DNA from 3 places in the Marvinbryantia formatexigens DSM 14469 genome. Region 1 is predicted to be linked to each of the others. Evidence: predicted binding sites of a transcription regulator. Region 1 holds the regulator's gene; each other region holds the start of a gene.

Evidence for each region. The regulator NrdR, encoded in region 1, represses ribonucleotide reductase genes. The targets are predictions, from matches to a motif close to CACAANATNTTGTG.
Region 2: NQ534_RS03715 (adenosylcobalamin-dependent ribonucleoside-diphosphate reductase) is a predicted target of NrdR. The motif match lies at 1,461-1,474, and genes of this name have one in related genera.
Region 3: nrdD (anaerobic ribonucleoside-triphosphate reductase) is a predicted target of NrdR. The motif match lies at 2,223-2,236, and genes of this name have one in related genera.

Annotation. Positions count from the first base shown of each region.
Region 1 is NZ_CP102268.1:981,500-985,753, reverse strand. Features, by position in the region: gene NQ534_RS04905 (biosynthetic peptidoglycan transglycosylase) at 1-85, shown strand, start outside; gene sigG (RNA polymerase sporulation sigma factor SigG) at 385-1,161, shown strand; gene NQ534_RS04895 (PRC-barrel domain-containing protein) at 1,163-1,426, opposite strand; gene nrdR (transcriptional regulator NrdR) at 1,592-2,041, shown strand; gene NQ534_RS04885 (DUF5717 family protein) at 2,102-4,254, shown strand, end outside.
Region 2 is NZ_CP102268.1:718,985-723,238, reverse strand. Features, by position in the region: gene NQ534_RS03725 (ABC transporter ATP-binding protein) at 1-77, shown strand, start outside; gene NQ534_RS03720 (ABC transporter permease) at 74-1,240, shown strand; gene NQ534_RS03715 (adenosylcobalamin-dependent ribonucleoside-diphosphate reductase) at 1,517-3,790, shown strand; gene greA (transcription elongation factor GreA) at 3,853-4,254, shown strand, end outside.
Region 3 is NZ_CP102268.1:4,467,618-4,471,871, forward strand. Features, by position in the region: gene nrdD (anaerobic ribonucleoside-triphosphate reductase) at 41-2,173, opposite strand; gene NQ534_RS21940 (hypothetical protein) at 2,331-2,594, opposite strand; gene NQ534_RS20910 (hypothetical protein) at 2,569-3,855, opposite strand; gene gatB (Asp-tRNA(Asn)/Glu-tRNA(Gln) amidotransferase subunit GatB) at 4,031-4,254, opposite strand, start outside.

The DNA.
Region 1 (4,254 bases):
GCAGCGCACGGAACAGGTGCTTTCCTGCATGGTGAGAAATGCGTGCATCACACAGGAGGAGGCAGAGAAAATACAGATGCATTGAGTACGAAGAAACATTAAATGCGAAGAAATATCAAATGTGAAGAAATATCAAATGCGAAGAAACGTGGACCCGTGATGCGGGCGCCGGGCGCATGTCTGCCTGGCGGAAATTTGTCAAGGTCTAATAATTTTTATATTTTTTGTAAAACCGCATAAACGTGTTTTAATATGAGAATTCTTTTACCGGGATGGTTTTTACTGTCCCGGTAAATTTTTCGCCTATATGGAAACCAGCAATTTTCCATAAGGCGGGAAACCTTTGCGCATCCGCGCACACTGAACGTAAGGAGGGTTCTTGCAATGGCACTGAACAAGGTGGAAATATGCGGAGTTAATACATCAAAGCTTCCGGTTCTGACGAATGAGGAAAAGGAGGAGCTGTTTGAGCGTATCAGACAGGGAGATATGGAAGCGAGGGAGCTGTACATCAAGGGCAATCTGCGCCTGGTTTTGAGCGTCATAAAAAGATTTTCGGCAAGCAACGAAAATGCGGATGATTTATTTCAGATTGGCTGTATCGGGCTGATGAAGGCAATCGACAATTTTAATACGGAAATGGACGTAAAGTTTTCCACGTATGCGGTGCCGATGATTATCGGGGAAATCCGCCGCTATCTGCGCGACAATAACTCCATCCGGGTAAGCCGTTCGCTGCGCGATACGGCTTACAAGGCACTTTATACGCGGGAAGCTTACATGAAAAAGCATCTGAAGGAGCCGACCATCAACGAGCTGGCGGAAGAAATCGGCATCTCCAGGGAGGACATCGTCTTTGCGATGGACGCGATACAGAGCCCTTTAAGTCTGTACGACCCGGTTTACTCGGAGGGCGGCGACACGCTCTATGTAATGGACCAGATTAGCGACAAAAAGAACAAAGAAGAAAACTGGGTGGAATCGCTGGCGCTGCAGGAGGCGATGAAGCGGCTGAGCGACCGCGAGCGCAAAATAATCAATATGCGGTTTTTTGAGGGAAAGACCCAGATGGAGGTTGCCGCAGAAATCTGCATATCACAGGCGCAGGTCAGCCGCCTGGAAAAAAGCGCGCTGAAAAGTATGCGCAATTTCCTGCGGTAGCTTATCTGCCTTTGTCCCTGTCTTTGTCTTTTTCCTTTGGAAGCTCAACGAGAATGATATCCTTTCCAATCTGGCAGATGCACCGCCAGGGAATGATGATTTCCGCCTCGTGCCCCCAGAAGCAGGAGAGACGGCTGCCGCCCGGCACGATCAGCGCCGTGATGCAGCCGTCCTTCGGATCGAATTCCACATCGATTACGCATCCGAGGGAGGCGCAGGTGCACACATTAATAACTTCCTTCTGGCGAAGCTCGCATACTCTCATAGATTACCTCTGCTTTACAAAAAAATCATTTTACTTTAGTATATGCGATTGACAGCCAGACTTCAATCCGATATACTTTTAAACAGGGGTATCTGGTCATGCGGCATTGGGCACAGCATCTGCCGCCGTCATGACGGAAAAGAGGATACACAGGAGGAAGGCAGTATGAAATGTCCGTTTTGTAATCAGGATAATACCAGAGTTGTGGATTCAAGACCGGCGGACGATAACAGTTCCATCCGCCGCCGCAGGCTCTGCGATGAGTGCGGGAAGCGCTTCACGACCTATGAAAAGGTGGAGACCATACCGCTGATTATTATAAAAAAAGACCAGAACCGGGAGCAGTATGACAGAAGAAAAATAGAGAGCGGGGTGCTCCGCGCATGCTACAAGCGTCCGATTTCCGCACAGCAGATCAACGATACGATCGACCGGATAGAGACGGAAATTTTCAACCGTGAGGAGCGTGAGATACCGAGCAGCATTATCGGAGAAATCGTGATGGAGCGCCTGAAGGAGCTGGATGCGGTGGCGTATGTGCGTTTTGCTTCTGTGTACCGCGAGTTTAAGGACGTCAACACGTTTATGGACGAGCTGAAGAAAATATTAAATTAAAAGTCTGGGCTGCCGCAAACTTGCATTTGCTGCGGCCCTTCCCTCTATAAGGAGCACACATTGAAAAAGAGAATTGGAGAACTACTGAAGGAAAAATTTGAATATGCGCCGGAGAAGCTGCAGCTTTCCACGCAGAAGCTGGAGGGAGCGATTGCGGCGGACCGGGTATTTCACGGGAAATTTTCCGTGGAGGCGGGCGGCGGAGGACAGGCGCAGGGCTTTGTGTATTCCACAAATGCAAGAGTGACAATTTCGCCGGAGGTATTTATCGGCAGGAAGGAGACCTTCCGTTTCCAGGCGGACCCGGCGGGTCTGAAGGACGGGGAAATGCTGGAGGGCGCTTTTGTCATCTGCGCGGATTCCGGGGAGTACACGCTGCCCTACTGTCTGCAGGCGGCAAAGCCGCAGCACAGAAAGACAGAACCGCTGCAGATGACGCCGGAAGCGTTCGCGCAGCTTGCAAAGGGGGATTTCGGCAGAGCATACGTGCTGTTTGCTTCGACGCAGTTTGTGCAGACGGTGCGCGGCTGGGGTACACGCGCTCTGACGCTGTATGAGGGACTGCAGGGGACGGCGGCGTCCTACCGCTCCCTGGAGCAGTTTCTGGTGGGGATGGGGCTGAAGGAGCCGGTCACAGTGAGCCTGGCGTCTGAACACCTGTCCATGAAAAACCCCGGCGATAACGAGCGGGAGGAGCTTTTGCTGCTGAAAAACACCTGGGGATTTGCACCGCTGTCATTTTCCTGCGATGCGCCGTTCCTTACGATAGAGCGGCCGGAAATCACGACAGATGAGTTTGTCGGCAGCTCGTATCATATTGGTTTTGTGATTCACCGGGAACATCTGCATGCCGGGCGGAATTTTGCACGCATCACCGTGAATACAGAGTGCCGCACGCAGAGCTGTGTGGTGGAGATATTAAATACGCCGCATCCGGCATCGGAGAGGCGGGGGCTGCGCAGGCGGCAGGAGATTCTGCAGCTTCTGCACGCTTATATCGATTACCGCGCGGGTAGAAACGGCGTCCGGGAGTGGAGCGGGATTTCCTTAAGCTGTCTGGATAATCTGCACCGGGCGGGCGGTGAGAATCTGTTTTACGACCTTTACCGGGTCTATATTTTATTTACGGCGGGAGACAGTGTGGAAGCGCAGATACGCCTGGGAGAGCTTGCGGAGCAGAATACGGGGCGCTATCCGGCGCAGTGGAAGGGCTTTTATCTTTATCTGACGACGTTTGAAAACAAGGAAAAGGAGCATCTGGAATATGTGCAGCAGGAAATCCAGGAGCTGTTTCTTGCAAATCAGGAAAACTGGGTGCTGCAGTGGCTGATGCTGAAGGTGAACGACAGTCTGTTCCGCAGCGATTCCGAGCGTCTGGACGCGTTGCGCCGCCAGTATCTCTGCGGCTGCCACAGCCCGGTGATGTATCTGGAAGCCTGGGAGCTTCTGAAAAAGGAGCCGCTGCTGCTGCGCGGTCTGGAGGCGTTCGAGATTCATGTGCTCGCCTTTCTGTGCAAGGAAAAGCTGCTGGACCGGGAAATCTGCGGGCAGGCGGCACAGATTGCCATGCGCCACGCCACCGCCTGGAATCCGCTGCTGTGCGGGGTCCTCTGCCGCTGCTATGACGCATATCCGGGAAAAAATCTGCTGACGGCAATCTGCTCGCTGCTGATGAAGGGGCATAAAGACAGTCCCCGGTACAGCAGGTGGTTCGCGCGGGGCGTTGAGCAGGATATCCGTCTGGCGGGACTTTATGAGTATTATGCCCGGAGCGCGCAGGATCTGAATGTCCGGGAGCTGCCGCAGGCGGTGCGCATGTATTTTTCTTATAACAATACACTGGAGAGCGGAAAAAAGGCGGCGCTTTATGCCAACATCATCCGCAACCGCGAAAAGGACGCGCAGACGTTTGAGACTTACCGGCAGACGATGGAGCTGTTTATGGAGGAGCAGCTTCTGGAGGGGCGGATGAGCGAAGACCTTGCCCTTATCTATGAGACGCTGCTGACGCCGTATGTGCTGACGGAAAAGCTGGCGGACGGACTTTCGCGGGCGCTGTTCACATATGAGATTACCTGTGAAAATCCGCATATCCGCCATGTGATTGCAATCCACCGGCAGCTCAGAGGAGAGCAGCGGGTGCAGCTTGTACAGGGAAAAGCGTGCGTGCAGATTTACAGCCCGGACTGCTGCCTTCTGCTGGAGGACAGGGA
Region 2 (4,254 bases), 260 kb from region 1:
AGGCGGAGCGCCAGGTGCGGATCCTGGACGGAAAAATCGTTTCAGACAGCGGGAAGGAGAGGTGGATTCAGTCATGAAGATGAAACAGTCTGTAAAGATGGCGATTTCCGCTGTCTGCTCAAACAAAATGCGTTCCTTTCTTACCATGCTGGGTATTATCATCGGCGTGCTGTCCGTTACTCTGCTGATTTCCATTGTGCAGGGCGGAACCGGGAGCATTACCGATTCGATGGAGGAGCTGGGCGGAAACCAGATTATTGTTACGGTGACAGACAGCCATAAAAAGCTCAGTTATAACGAACTGAATACGCTGAAGGGCACCGGCGGCATCAAGAATGTGTCTCCCTATCTGTCCGGAAAAACTGTGGCGAAGGCGGGCGGAAAATCTGACGATGTGACCGTATGCGGCATCACGCCCGCTTACCAGGAGGTGCAGGGACTGGATATTGCCTCCGGCAGAAATATAAGGGAGCTGGACCAGGAGGAAGGGCTGCAGGTCTGCATTGTCGGTGCGGGTACGGCGAAGGAGCTGTACGGTACAACGGAGGTGCTCGGCAGCAGCATCCGGATTGACGGATATGACTACCGCATCGTGGGCGTGCTGGAGGAAGAGGACAGCTCGGTGATGGGCAGCACCAATAACAGTGTCTATATCCCGCTTGTGAACGCCCAGCGTATGCTGAAGCAGACCGCCATAACAAATTTTTATGTGACGGCGGAGGATGAGACTTCCCTTACGCAGGCGCAGGATACCATCGACGCATATCTTCTGAAAAAATTTGGCTCGGAGGACAGCTATTCTGTCCTGAACATGTCAAATGTGATAGATATGATGAATACTGTACTGGATACGCTCTCTGTCATGCTGGGCGGCATTGCGGCGATTTCCCTGCTGGTGGGCGGCATTGGCATTATGAATATTATGCTGGTATCCGTTACCGAAAGAACAAAAGAAATCGGCATCCGCAAGGCGATTGGCGCGCAGCGCAGCGATATTATTGTACAGTTTCTGATTGAATCGGTATTTATCTCGCTGCTTGGGGGCATCATAGGAATGCTGCTCAGTCAGGGGATTCTGTCTGTGCTGAATCTTATTTTTACGGACTACTACTTTGCGATTTCTCTTCCGGTGGGAATGCTCGCGCTGGGCTTTTCCATAGGCGTAGGGGTGGTCTTCGGCATCTATCCGGCAAACAAGGCGGCGGGGCTGAAGCCGATAAACGCGCTGCGGTTTGAGTAGCGGCGGACTGACAGGAAAGATATTTGCAGCTACTCAGCCATCAAGCCACAGACCGCCTGCTGCGCAGGCTATCCGCTGTTTGCACAGCTCCTGTCTGTGGCTTATGGCTAAACGCCATATGCCAAATATCAGAAACATCTGCTTACATGCAAGCATGACGCATTTGTTTCTGATATTTGTCGCATGGCTGAGTAGTAAAAAAAAATCCACCCTTGCACACCACCATATATTGTGCTATGATATACAGGCAGCGACAAAATATGGAGGTTTTTGGGAATGGTTATAGAGGAATGGCTGGGGAAGGACAACCAGCTTGGCATGGATATCTGGGAGCGGAAATACCGCAGCGAAGGCGAGGATTTTGAAGCATGGATTTCGCGCATCAGCGGCGGAAATGAGGAGATTGCCCGGTATATAAAGGAGAAGAAATTCCTGTTTGGCGGAAGGATTCTGTCCAATCGCGGACTGGACCAGAAGGACCGCAAGGTGACGTATTCAAACTGTTATGTCATCACACCGCCGAAGGATGAGATTGAAGATATTTTTGAATGTGCAAAGAAGCTTGCGCGCACCTACAGCTACGGCGGCGGCTGCGGAATCGATATTTCCGGGCTGGCGCCGCGCGGTGCGCGCATTCATAATGCGGCGAAGGAGACAAGCGGTGCGGTTTCCTTTATGGAGCTGTATTCTATGGTGACGGCGCTGATCGGGCAGAACGGCAGGCGCGGCGCGCTGATGATTTCCATCGACAGCTCGCACCCCGATGTGGAAGAATTTATCAATCTGAAAACAGATCTGGAAAAGGTGACAAAGGCCAATATTTCCGTCCGCATCCATGAGGACTTTATGAAGGCGGTAAAGGAAAACGGGGAATATCTCCTGAGCTTTACGCGGGAGGTGACCGGGGAGCGGATTGAAAAGACTGTGCAGGCAAAGGAGCTGTTTCATAAGATTGCGCTGACGAACTGGGATTATGCAGAGCCGGGCGCACTTTTCTGGGACCGCATCACGGGCTGGAATCTGCTCAGCAATACGAAGGAATTTTCCTATGCGGGTGTCAATCCCTGTGCAGAGGAGCCGCTCCCGGCGGGCGGAAGCTGTCTGCTGGGCAGTATCAACCTTTCGGAATTTGTGCAGTATCCCTTTACGGAGGCGGCGACCTTTGACATGGAGGGCTTCCGCAAATGTGTGCAGGCGTCCGTGCGCGCGCTGAACGAGGTGCTGGAGGAAGGGCTTCCGCTTCACCCGCTTCAGGAGCAGCGGGAGAGCGTGGCGAAATGGCGTCAGATTGGTCTTGGCATTATGGGTCTGGCGGACGCGCTCTTAAAGCTGGGTCTGACCTACGGCGAGCAGGACGCAGTAGCAATGTGTGACAAAATCGGCTTTGCGATGGCGGACGCGGCAATCGCCACCTCGGCGGAGCTGGCAAAGGAGCAGGGTGCGTTCCCGGCGTGCAATGCAGAGGAAATCATGGAAACACCGTACTTTCTTGCCAATACGTCGGAGAAAACCAGAGAGCTGGTGCGCAAATACGGGCTGCGCAATTCGCAGCTTCTGACGATTGCCCCGACAGGCACCTTGTCCACCATGCTGGGCATTTCCGGCGGCATCGAGCCGGTTTATGCGAACTCTTATCAGAGAAAGACAGAGTCCCTGCACGGAACGGATGTTTATTATAAGGTCTACACGAAAATCGTGGATGAATATATGAAGCAGCACGGCATCACGGAGGAAAACGCTCTTCCGGGCTATTTTGTGACGGCAATGATGCTGGATTATCACCAGCGGATTGACATGCAGTCCATCTGGCAGACGCACATTGACGCTTCTATCAGCTCGACGGTGAACGTGCCGAACAGTTTTACGGTGGAGGAGACGGAGAGTCTGTATCTCTATGCCTGGGAGCGCGGGCTGAAGGGCATCACGATTTACCGCGACGGCTGCAAGCGCACCGGCGTGCTGACGACAAACGACAAAAAGAAGGTGGTTGCCGGCGAAGGACTGGGACGCGGAGAAATTATCCTGGTGACGGATGATGTGGTCGGAAAGAAGCGCAAGCTGATCACCGGCTGCGGAAGCCTGCACTGTATCGCGCTGTTTGACCCGCACACGGGAGCGCTGCTGGAGACTTATCTCAGCAAGGGCTCTACGGGCGGCTGCAACAATTTCATGGTGGGTCTGTCCCGCATGATTTCTATCAGCGCGCGCGGCGGCATCGATATCGAAACGATTGTGGACCAGCTCAATTCCAGCGGCTCCTGCCCGTCCTACACGGCGCGCCGCGTAACGCGCAAGGATACCAGCAAGGGCGCCTGCTGTCCGATGGCGGTCGGCAACGCGCTGATGGATATGTATAAGGAAATGCAGGCGGAGCTTGCGCAGAAGCAGGATGTATGTCCGAAAAAGAAGCCGGAAAAACCGGCAAAGCCGCAGGTCGTTGATATAAATGAGGCGGACAGGCATATGTACTGCCCGGAGTGCGGGGAAAAGCTGGTGTTTGAAGAGGGCTGCAATATCTGTAAGAGCTGCGGCTGGAGCAAATGTCTGTAAAAGCTGCTGTGAACAGTAATGCGGCAGCAGACAGCCGGATAATTTTGTCGGGAGGAAATATTATGGGTGAGACATTAACCAGGAGCGATGTCCGCAAAATTGAAGAGGAGATTGAATACCGGAAGCTGGTTGTGCGGAAAGAAGCAATCGCCGCGGTGAAGGAAGCGCGGGCGCAGGGCGACCTAAGTGAAAATTTCGAGTATTATGCGGCAAAGCGTGATAAGAATAAAAATGAAAGCCGTATCCGCTATCTGGAGCGGATGCTGAAGACGGCGCGTGTCGTATCGGACGTCTCCAGGGACGGAGAGGTCGGGCTGAACAACACGGTGGAGGTTTATTTTGAGGACGATGATGAAACAGAGACTTATAAAATCGTCACCTCTATCCGCGGAAATTCCATGAGCGGAAAGATCAGCATCGAATCGCCGATGGGCAGGGCGCTCCTTGGGAAAAAGGCGGGCGAC
Region 3 (4,254 bases), 1.1 Mb from region 1:
CGGAGTCCCTGGCTATATTTTTCTGCAGGAGTCTGCGTGCCTACATGGAGACGCGCTCTGCGATTTCCGCCATTTTTGCGGAGTTGAGCCGGGTATCGCCGTGTACGCGGCTATAGGAGAGATAGCCGTTCATGCGGTCGATTTTGGTGAGATTTTTGGAGCCGCATTTCGGGCACACGTCCATTTCCAGCTCCTGGTGCCCGCAGTCGTCGCAGTAAGCGAGGGAGAGATTGACGCCCTCATAATAACCCAGCTTCATGGCGCGCAGGATAAGACTTTTGATTGCTTCTTTGTTGTAGTCAATCGGGTAGCGCACATACTGAATCTTGCCGCCGTTGCACAGATCCCAGAAGCGCCCCTCCAGATCCTGCTTCTCTATCGGGGAAATATCCTCTGTCACATGGCAGTGGAAGCTGTTGCTCACATACGGACGGTCGGAAACGTTTTCCACGATGCCGTACTGTCTGCGGAACTGCTCCACCTGAAGACCGCAGAGGCTCTCCGCCGGAGTGCCGTAGATGGCGTACAGCCAGCCGTCCTCCTCCTTGAACTCGTTGACCTTTTTGTTGATGTACTGCATGACCTCCAGCGCAAACTGTCCGTCCTCGGCGATGGATTTGCCGTTGTAAAGCTCCTGCAGCTCATTGAGCGCCGTAATGCCGAAGGAGGAGGTCATCGGTTTTAAGAGCGGCTTGATTTTGGCTCCGGGGTCGAGGTGTCCGCCGTAAAAGCCGCCCTCGCAGTAGGCGAGCGGATTTGTCGAAGCGCGCATTTCTCCCAGATATTCGTAGGTGCGGATGTGGATATTCCGTATCATTTCCAGATAATAATCCAGCACCTCATAGAAATCGCGGCTCTCCTGGCGGGATTTCGCCAGGATCATCGGCAGATGCAGGCTGACCGCGCCCACATTGAAGCGTCCGACAAAGACCGGCTTGTCGTCCTTATCCGCCGGATGCATTCCGCCGCGCTCGTACCACGGGCTTAAAAACGCCCGGCAGCCCATCGGACTGATCACGCGGCCATACTGCTTGTACATGCTCGCCACATAGCCCTTGCCGGAGAGGGAAAGCCAGTCCGGATACATGGTCTTTGCGGAGCATTCCAGTCCCGCCTCAAATACATCCGCGCACGGCTTGCCGTCGCCGTGCAGGTTTTCGTCAAACAGAAATACGATCTTCGGGAACAGCACCGGCTTTTTATTGCCCGGCTTTCCCTGTCCTTCCTTATGCACATTCAGCAGGGAAATGCTGCACATCCGCTCAAAATCAGACTGTCCCAGACCTAACGTCATGGTGACAAACGGATAATCCCCGCGGGAGGAGCCGACCGTGTTCAGCTTATACTCGATTCCCTGCCAGCCCTGGTCGTAATCGCGCTTCACCTTATCGAGCGCATAGCGCTTCGCCCGCTCCTGTATGCCCTCCCAGGAGGCATCCGTGTATTTCAGAAATTCCTCCACGTATTTTTTATAGCTTTTCTCCGCGTAGGGCGCCAGAATCTTATCGACCTCCGGCACCGTAAAGCCGCCGTACTGCTGCGCCGCCGTGCTGAGCACGATATCGCCCATCACGTCAAAGGCGGTATCCAGCGTCTTCGGTTCGTTGTACCAGACATTGCCCATCTCAAAGCCGCCCTTTAACACCGAGCCGACATCGAACAGACAGCAGTTCATCGTATCCAGACGCGCGGACTGGTCGTGTATGTAGATATAACCATCCTTGCACGCCTGGCGCTCGTCGCGGGTCATAAAAAACTTCTGGTAAAGATTTTTGTTCAGCTCGTTGAAAATAAGACTGCGCTTTGTCGCCACCAGCGCGCTGTCCGTGTTGGCGTTGCTCTTATCGCCGATGTAGCGAATGGACTGGCTCTTTGTATATACGTCGTCCATCATGTGGATAAAATCCACTTTATAATTGCGATAATCGCGATAGCTCTTCGCGACCGCCGGGCTTACCTTCTCCAGGGCGCTCTCCACGATATTATGCATTTCCTGGATAGTAATGCCCTCTTTCCCCATCTCCTGCGCGCGTCTGGTCGCAAACTCACAAAGCTCCTCTATCTCCTGAGGCGTGAATTTATATAAAGCGCGGGCGGCAGATTTGTTCACTGCGACTACGATTTTCTCTACGTTAAACTCTTCCTCGGTCCCGTCCTTTTTGATTACATACATGTTATTTCCTCCCGTGTAACTATATCTGGTGTATTTTTTCTTACTAGTTTACAAGATGTAGTTCCAGTATAGAGGAAATTCCCTCTTTTGTAAAGAGGGAATTTAAGAAGATTTTATGATGCCAGGGTCAAAAGGTCTGAGCCCACATGAGCTTGCTCTATAGTGGGCGTAAGACCTTGGGACCCGCCCCGATATGAGCATAAAAGTGGGATGTATATCCCACGATATGCGAATAGCGGGTAGGGCGCTGGATGTCCGGTGGACATCCGTTTAGCGCGGACCGGAGCGAAGCGGAGATGTGGAAGTGCGAAGCACGTAACCCTAAAGGACTAGCTACGCGTCGCAATCCGCAGGCATCATATCGGGGGCTTTTGACCTCAATATCATTAAATACTTCATTCAAATGCCGGTCTGGTGTCATCCAGAATTTCATCCGCATCAAAGAAGTCCGTCAGATAGTCGGCGTACATGTATAAATCGTAGCCGTCCAGGGTCCGCCGCGTCTGCCGGACGTAATCCGGCTGCACCTCGATAAAGTCCGCCGTGGTCCAGATGCTGAAAAAGAACTGATAGCCCTTCTCCAGCAGCAGCGCCTGCCGGTCGGTGCCCGCCGTCACCTCTTCGCCGTATGGATAAATCAGCAGATCGGTATCGCCCACCAGAGAGCCGATTTTGTTACTCCACGCATCCAGGTCGTCCTCCAGCTCGCTGACATCCATATCGCTCTCCATCGTGTTGTCGGAAAAACCCTGGCAGGCGATCTGCCACCCGGTTTCCTTCAGCCGGTCCGCTATCGCCGCTATCGTGCTGCCTCCCGTCTCGATGCCATAGCCGAATACGCCCTCATAGCCGGTGACAGAGATAATCCCCTTCGCGCCGCGCAGTGAAAAGTCCGGATGCTCCTCCACAAATTCATCCACGATCGGCACGACGTCGTATGCCCCGACCAGCGTCTGCCCGGAGGCATCCGTGTACTCATTCATCACATTGCCGTTATCGTCCAGCACCATCCGTCCGGAGAAGCCGTCGCCCTCCTGGTAATCATAATAATTTGCCTCCGTAAAGGAAAGCACCATCGGAATCTTTCCCTCCGGAACAGCCGGCGTATTGACGGCAAAGCTGGTTGTCCCGTCCTCATTCTGCACCTCGACCACGCTCTCATGAACATCCATCAGCACATAACCGCGGTCGTAGAGCGACTGCAGAATCGCCTTAAATTCCTCCGTCGTCAGCGCCCAGTAATTATAATAATAGGCCATGTCGTCGTCATCAAACGCGCGCTCCGTGTCCACAATCAGTGACTTCACCGAAAGATGGGCGATATCGCCGCCGTATCCCTCCATCTGTCCGGAAAGGCGCTGATATTCAATCCTGGCACTGATCACGCGGTCGTCCTCCGCATGCTCCTCACTGATTTCGTTCAGCTCCGCCAGCGCCGCCTCGTAATCATAGGATGCGGCAAGCCGCGCCGCCCGCTCCAGATGCCCGGTCAGTTCTTCCTCCGCCGCTTCCTTCTGTTCCTGTATCTCACGCTGTGCCTTCATCTTCGGCGTTTCCACCGGTTCGTTATTTTCATACATGCCAAGCGTGCCGATGCTCTCCGCGATCTGCGCGTTCATCGTCGCGCGGCTGCACCCGGTCAGAACAGACAGAAGGATTATCATCAGTAAAACCGCCTGCACGCTGCGTCTCCCGCAAGGCGGTTCCTTTTTCGCAGGAAAATCCCTCCCGCAAAGCGGTTCCTTTTTCGCTGGAAAATGTTTCCCGTGAAAGAAAACAGATATACGTCTCTTCATGAAAGCTCCCCTTTCTCACAAGATAGTATATCTGCTCTTTGGCAAAAAAACAAGCCCCGGATTATCTGGATAAAATTTCCTTCAGCATTTTATTCACGGCGCCGGGATCCGCCTTGCCCTTCATCGCCTTCATCGTCTGCCCGACAAGGAACCCGATTGCCTTCTCCTTGCCGCCCTTATAGTCCGCAACCGACTGCGGATTTGCAGCGATGACCGCTTCCACCGTGCTGCGCAGCGCGCCCTCGTCATTGACGGTCTTCAGACCGTGCTCCTCCACGTATACCT